Regions from separate parts of the Stenotrophomonas oleivorans genome, predicted to be linked through region 1. Evidence: predicted binding sites of a transcription regulator. Region 1 holds the regulator's gene; the other holds the start of a gene.
The links. The regulator FliA, encoded in region 1, starts transcription of late flagellar genes. The targets are predictions, from matches to a motif close to TAAAGTTTNNCNNNCNNNGGCCGATAA.
Positions count from the first base shown of each region.

Region 2: a site for FliA is predicted at 1,103-1,129, ahead of MG068_RS05990 (GGDEF domain-containing protein). Genes of this name have one in related genera too.

Region 1 covers NZ_CP031167.1:2,113,113-2,116,712, forward strand. The annotation lists gene MG068_RS09950 (chemotaxis protein CheA) at 1-202, opposite strand, end outside; gene MG068_RS09955 (protein phosphatase CheZ) at 205-810, opposite strand; gene cheY (chemotaxis response regulator CheY) at 810-1,202, opposite strand; gene MG068_RS09965 (RNA polymerase sigma factor FliA) at 1,260-2,003, opposite strand; gene MG068_RS09970 (MinD/ParA family ATP-binding protein) at 2,000-2,887, opposite strand; gene flhF (flagellar biosynthesis GTPase FlhF) at 2,874-3,600, opposite strand, start outside.
Region 2 covers NZ_CP031167.1:1,286,544-1,290,143, forward strand. The annotation lists gene MG068_RS05990 (GGDEF domain-containing protein) at 1-1,070, opposite strand, end outside; gene MG068_RS05995 (TonB-dependent siderophore receptor) at 1,360-3,600, shown strand, end outside.

The DNA.
Region 1 (3,600 bases):
CATGGCACAGCTCTACCATGGCGGTGACGCCGAGGAAGCCGGCGCCGCCCTTGAGCGTGTGGTAGCCGCGGAACACCGCGTTGAGCTGGTCGCTGTCCTGCGGTGCCTGCTCCAGCGACACCAGCTGTTCGCCGAGGCGATCCAGGATCTCCTGCGCCTCGATGATGAAATCGGCAGTGATGTCGTCGGATACCGCGCTCATGCTTACAGCCCCAGATCCGACAACAGGTCGTCGGCGTCGTTCTGCGAGACCGCGTGGCGGTCCAGTCCCTTCAGTGCCGGCCCGGCCAGTTCCGGGTCGGTGCGATGCTGTTCCGGCGGCAGGCCGAGCGCGCCGAAGCCTTCGTGCACGCGGCGGACGATGCCGACCACGCGACGGATGATCTGCCCGGTCAGGTCCTGGTAGCTCTGGGTCAGGGCGATCTCGGTCAGGTTGTGGCGGATGCGCTCGAGCTGCGCGTCCTGGCCCGGCTGCAGGCCTTCAGCGCGCAGCTGTTCGGTCAGGCTGCGGCATTCCTCGGCCAGGTCCAGGGTGCGGTGCGTGGCCTGTTCGGTCATCGCCACCACGTGGTCCAGTCGCGCGCAGGCGTCGTCCAGTTCGCCGGCTTCGCTCGGCACGGTCGGCAGTTCGCCCAGCGCCTGTCCCAGCTCGCGGGCCAGCCGCGAGAGGCCGCTCATCATCGGCTGCGTGCGCAGCGCGACCAGCCCGTCGATGCGCTGCCGCCAGGCGGCCTCGTCACCGGATTCGAGCGCGTCCAGGGCCTCCTGCAGGCGCAGGGCGAGGGCGTTCTTGTCGACCGTGGTATCCATCAGGCGCTGGCCGCCAGGCGTTCGAAGATCTTGCCGAGCTTCTCTTCCAGCGTCTGCGCGGTGAACGGCTTGATGATGTAGCCGTTCACACCGCTCTGGGCGGCTTCGATGATCTGCTCGCGCTTGGCTTCTGCCGTGACCATCAGCACCGGCAGGGTCTTCAGCTTGGCATCGGCACGGATCGCCTTGAGCAGCTCGATGCCGGTCATCACCGGCATGTTCCAGTCGGTGACCACGAAATCGAACGGCTGGCTCTGCAGCAGCGACAGCGCGGCATGCCCGTCCTCGGCTTCGGCGGTATTAGTGAAGCCCAGATCGCCCAGCAGGTTCTTGACGATTCGACGCATGGTCGAGAAGTCGTCGACGATCAGGATGCGCATGTTCTTGTTCAAAGCAGAATTCCTTTGTTGTTCATTCCGGACGGCCGGGGGCAGCCGCCTCGGGGATGTTCATTCTTCGAGGCCTGCGTCGGCAGCCTCGAACAGCTTCAGCCGGCCACGCAGGCGCAGTACCGCCTGGCCGTGGATCTGGCAGACCCGCGACTCGCTCACGCCGAGCACTGCGCCGATCTCCTTCAGGTTCAGTTCCTGCTCGTAGTACAGCGAGAGCACCAGTTGTTCGCGCTCGGGCAGGTGGCCGATGGCCTTGCCCAGCTCGCGACCGAACTCACCGCGCTCCAGTACCTGCTGCGGGGTCGGCCCGCCTTGGGCGACGGTGTCCAGCTCGCCCTGGTCCTCGATGCGCGATTCCAGGCTCAGCACCTGGCCACGTGCAGCGTCTTCCATCAGCCGCAGGTACTCGGGCAGCGGCATCTCCATCGCGGCGGCCACTTCAGTGGCGCTGGCGGCACGGCCACTGCTCTGCTCCAGGCGGCGGATGGTGGCGGCGGCATCACGTGCACGGCGGTGCACCGAGCGCGGGACCCAGTCACCACGGCGGATCTCGTCGATCATCGAACCACGGATGCGGATCGAGGCGTAGGTCTCGAAAGAAGCACCCTGGTCGGCGTCATAGCTGCGCGAGGCTTCGATCAGTCCCATCATGCCGGCCTGGATCAGGTCATCGACCTCGACGCTGGCCGGCAGGCGCGCGGCCAGGTGGTGGGCGATGCGCCGCACCAGGTCCGAATGCTGGGCGATGACTTCGTTCGCCGCCGAGCGCTGCACTTCCCTGTACTGGGCTGCGCCTTTCATGCCGTCACCCCACGCTGCTTGAGGATGCGTTCGAGGAAGAACTCGACGCCGCCACGCGGTTCGGTCGGCGCCTGCCAGCGCGCGGTACGGCGCGCGATCTCGGTGATCGCCAGCGCCGCCGGGCTGGACGGATAGGCCTTCACCACCGGCTGCTGGCGCTGCACCGACAGGCGCAGCCAATCGTCCTGCGGCACGCAGCCCAGGTAGTTCAGCGAGACATCGGCAAGGAACTTCTCGCAGACGCGGGTCAGCTTCTCGTACAGCACGCGGCCCTCGTTGGGGTCGCGCACCATGTTGGCCACCACCTGGATGCGGTCCACGCCACGCTCGCGCGACAGCACCTTGATCAGTGCGTAGGCGTCGGTGATCGAGGCCGGCTCGTCACAGACCACCACCACGGTGTCCTGTGCGGCCTGGCAGAAGGTCAGCACGCCATCGGTGATGCCCGCGGCAGTGTCCACCACCATGATGTCCAGCTCGCGCTCCAGTTCGGAGAACACGTTGACCAGGCCAACGTGCTCGGCCGGGGCCAGCTCGGCCATGTGGCGGCGGCCGGATGCGGCCGGGACCACCAGCACGCCGTTCGGGCCTTCGACGATGACGTCATCCAGCGTGCAGCGGCCGGCGACCAGGTCGGCCAGCGTAAAGGTGGGGTTCAGGCCCAGGATCACGTCGATGTTGGCCAGGCCGAGGTCGGCGTCCAGCAGCAGCGTGCGCTTGCCCATGCCAGCCAGCGCCACGGCCAGGTTGGCCGACACATTCGTCTTGCCCACGCCGCCCTTGCCGCCAGTGACCGCAATGGTGCGCACAGGGCCGAGCGGCTCGCTGCGGGTGGCCGACAGCGGGAAGGTCTTGGTCAGCTTGGCGTACTCACGCGACGGCATGGTTCAACTCCGGGTTGCAGGGCATATCGGCCGCGCGGCGCAAATCTTCAAGGCGAAGTACAAGATTGGCTGCACTGGCCCGGTGCAGGTCCTCCGGGACGTCCTGGCCATCGGTCACCCAGGTGATCGGCAGGGCATGATCCACGGCCACCGACAGGGCGTTGCCGAAGCGGCCGGTCTCGTCCAGCTTGCTCAGTACCAGACCCTGCAGGTTGGCGGCGCCGAAGCGGCGGACCACCTCGTCCATGTCGCCGAAGCTGGTGTTGGCCGGCAGCACCAGCAGGGTGCGGACCTGGCGCGCGGCACGCAGCCACTGCAGCTGGGCGGCCAGTGCGCGGTCGCGCGGGCCCAGGCCGGCGGTGTCGATCAGCACCAGCTTGTAGTCCTTCAAGCGTTCCAGCAGCTGGTCCAGGTCGGTGCCGCTGTTGGCCTCATGCACCGCGATGCCGAGCTGGCGGCCGTAGCCGTACAGCTGCTCGCGGGCACCGATGCGGGTGGTGTCGGTGGTGACCAGGGCCACGTCACGCGGCGCGTGCTTCTCGGCGAAGCGCGAGGCCAGCTTGGCGATGGTGGTGGTCTTGCCAGCGCCGGTCGGGCCGACCAGGGCGATCACGCCGCCTTCTTCCAGCGGGTCGACCGGGGCGATCGGCAGCTTGCGCGAGATCAGCCCCAGCATCAGGCCACGGCCACGGTGGGCTTCGGTCTCCAGCGGG
Region 2 (3,600 bases), 830 kb from region 1:
GCGACGTGCTGCAACGCGCGGTCGCCGGCATCGTGGCCGTGGCCGTCGTTGATTGCCTTGAAGTGATCCAGGTCGAGCAGCAGCAGCGAGAATGGTGTGCGGTTGCGTGTGGCCAGCTCGATTTCCCGGCGCAGCACGGTGGGCAGGAAGCGACGGTTGAGCAGGTTGGTCAGCGCGTCGCTGCCGGCATCCAGTTCGCCGATGCGCTCGAACAGCAGTGTCATCAGGGTGCGGATGGCGGCCAGGTCCTCGCGGATGGCCGGCAGCACCGCCAGTCGCTGCGCCGGAGCATCGCCGCTCGCGCGCTGCAGGTGGCCATCAATGCGGGCCATCAACTGGCCCACCTGCTGCGTTTCGCTGCTTTCGCCGAAGCTGGGGATGCCCTTGTGGGTGAACCACAGGCCGAACTCCGAGGTGGCCAGGCTGGCGTTGTCGCTGGCCTGCACGTGGCCGGCCAACGCGTAGAGCAGGGCGTTTTCCCAGTCCAGCAGCAGTGCGCGCTGGCGCTCGCGTTCGGTACCGACGTTCTGTACCAGCGAGAACAGTCGGTAGGCGGCGTCGGCACGGGTGGAGCGCTCGCGCGCGTGGGTGTAGGCCAGGGTCATGCCTTCCATGGCGATATCCATGATCGCGCTGAGGCAGTCGATGGCGGCGAATGCGGTGTCGCTGTCAGGCGCATCGTCGCGCAGGCGCACGAACAGTTCGTGCTTGAGCACGCGCGCACCGCGGGTAACCAGGTCGACCGGAATGCCGACGCGGGCGTGCACGTCGCCGATGATCCGCTGCGAGGCCACGGTGTTGGCGATGCCGCTGGCATCAGTGGTCAGCAGCTGCGCCAGCCAGCGCTGCATGGCCGGCTGCAGGCGCTGCTTGACCTGGTCGTGGGACAGGAAACGGCGCGCACGGGTGTCCTGCAGCAGTACTTCGTAAAAGCGCTGGGCCAGCGCGGGTGGGGCATCGGTAGCAGCGGCCTTGAGCAGCGCGGTGGCGGCAGGGCCGGCCTGCAGCAGACACTGCTGCCAGGCCTCGGCCAGCGGCTGGCTGGCATCGTCCAATTGGGGTGGTTCCACGTCGATCTCTGACTGCGTACGGCAAACCACGGGTATCGGCCGCGGCGGCATACGGTTGATGGCGGGTTAGCCGGCCAGTTTACGCGCGGTGCAGGGTTGCACGGTGCGCAAACCACATCGGCGCCGCTGCGGCAATGAGTGAACGCATTTGAGAATCAATCGCATTGATGGGAGAATGCGCGCACGGAACGGGCTGCAGGTGCCTGCTGCAGGACTGCTCCGCCTCCCCCTCGTCGTTGCCTCAAGCCCTTTGCCAGAGGCCCCGTAGCCCTGCCAGAAGGTCCTGATCATGTCCCCTGCCGTTGTCCTTTCGCCGCGCCCGCTGGCGCTTGCCGTTGCCGCCCTGCTGGCCGGCAGCGCTCTGACCGCCCACGCCGAAACCGACGCCACCGATATCGACACGGTGCACGTCACCGCCTCGCAGATCGCGCGCCAGGCGCTGGGTACCTCCACCATCACCGCAGAGGACATCGCCAGGCGCCCGCCGGCCAACGACATCGCCGAGCTGCTGCGCACCATGCCCGGCGTCAACCTGACCGGCAACAGTGCCTCGGGCCAGTACGGCAACAACCGCCAGATCGATCTGCGTGGCATGGGCCCGGAAAACACCCTGATCCTGGTCGACGGCAAGCGCATCGGTGCGCGTGATGCCGTGCGCATGGGCCGCAGCGGTGAGCGCAATACCCGCGGCGATACCAACTGGGTGCCGGCGGAAATGATCGAGCGCATCGAAGTGCTGCGCGGCCCTGCAGCGGCACGTTATGGCTCGGGTGCTTCCGGTGGCGTGGTCAACATCATCACCAAGCGCCCGACCGGCGACCTGACCGGCGCGGTCGACCTGTATGGCCTGGTGCCCGAGCACAGCGCCGAAGGCGGCAGCGAGCGCGTCGGCCTGCAGCTGAGCGGGCCGATGACCGACACCCTGTCGTTCCGCCTGTACGGCAATCTCAACAAGACCGACGCCGATTCGCTGGAACTCAACCGTGACTTCGCGGCGAATCCGAACGCGGTGCCGCCGGCCGGTCGCGAGGGCGTCAAGAACCGCGATGTCAACGCGCTGCTGCGCTGGGACGTGACCGCCAACCAGGTGGTCGAATTCGAAGCCGGCACCAGTCGCCAGGGCAACATCTATGCTGGCGATCGCGCGGTCAGCACCACCGGTACCTCGACACCGATCGATCTGGGGGCGTTGGCCGAGCAGCAGGCCGAGACCAACCGCATGTACCGCAACACCGGCGCGATCACCCATCGCGGCCGCTGGGGTGATGTGACCTCGCGGGTAACGGCTGCAGTGGAGGCGGTGAACAACTCACGCATCAACGAAGGCCTGGCCGGTGGCCCGGAGGGCAGCTTCAACGGCACCGACTGGTCGACCTCGCGCCTGCGCAACTACCAGCTGGACGGCGAAGTCAGTTTCCCAACCACGCTGGGTGGTGCCGAGAACATCTGGACGCTGGGCTTTGAATACCTGGACAGCCGCCTGACCGACCCGTACTCGATGAGCCAGTCCAGCAGCAGCGGCGGCGGCATCCCGGGGCTGTCGGCCGATCGCGCACGCGGCAAGTCCGACGCGCAGACCACCGCCGTGTTCGTGGAAGACAACATCTACCTGGGCGAGCGCTGGATCGTCACCCCGGGCCTGCGCTTCGACCACCACAGCCAGTTCGGCAACAACACCAGCCCCAGCCTCAACGCGCAGTTCCGCATCAACAGCGACTGGGTGGTGAAGGGCGGTATCGCCCGTGCATTCAAGGCGCCGAACCTGTACCAGTCGAATCCGGACTACCTGTACTACACCCGGGGCAATGGCTGCCCGAATGCACTGCCGAGCCTGGGCGCCGGCTGCTACATGCGCGGCAACTCGGACCTGAAGGCGGAAACCAGCCTGAACAAGGAACTGGGTATCGAGTGGGCACCGCAGAGCGGCTGGCAAGCGTCGTTGACCTACTTCCACAACGACTACAAGGACAAGATCCAGGCCGGGTACAACCAGATCGGGCTGACCGCCGACACCAAGGGCCGCATCTTCCGCTGGGAGAACGCACCCAAGGCGATCGTGCAGGGTCTGGAAGGCAACCTGGTGGTCCCGCTGCTGGGTGAGCAGGGCAACCGCCTGAAGTGGAGCAACAACTTCACCTACATGGTAGAGAACGAGAACAAGAGCACCGGCCAGCCGCTGTCGGTGATTCCGAAGTACACCGTCAACACGATGCTGGACTGGCAGGCCACCGACAAGTTGTCGGTGCTGCTGACCGGCACCTTCTACGGCAAGCAGAAGCCGGCCACCACCAACATCAACAATGATCCGCGCTGCACCGGCACCTGCGATCCGTCGATCGCGCTGCAGGACCGTGGTGCGTACAACATCTGGGGCGTGAGCGCGCGCTACAAGGTGACCGAGACGGTCAGCTTCGGTTTCGGCGTCAACAACCTGGCCGACAAGCGCCTGTTCCGCGGGGCCAACAGCAGCGATGCCGGCGCGGCGACCTACAACGAGCCGGGCCGCGCGTACTGGGCCAGCCTGCGCTTC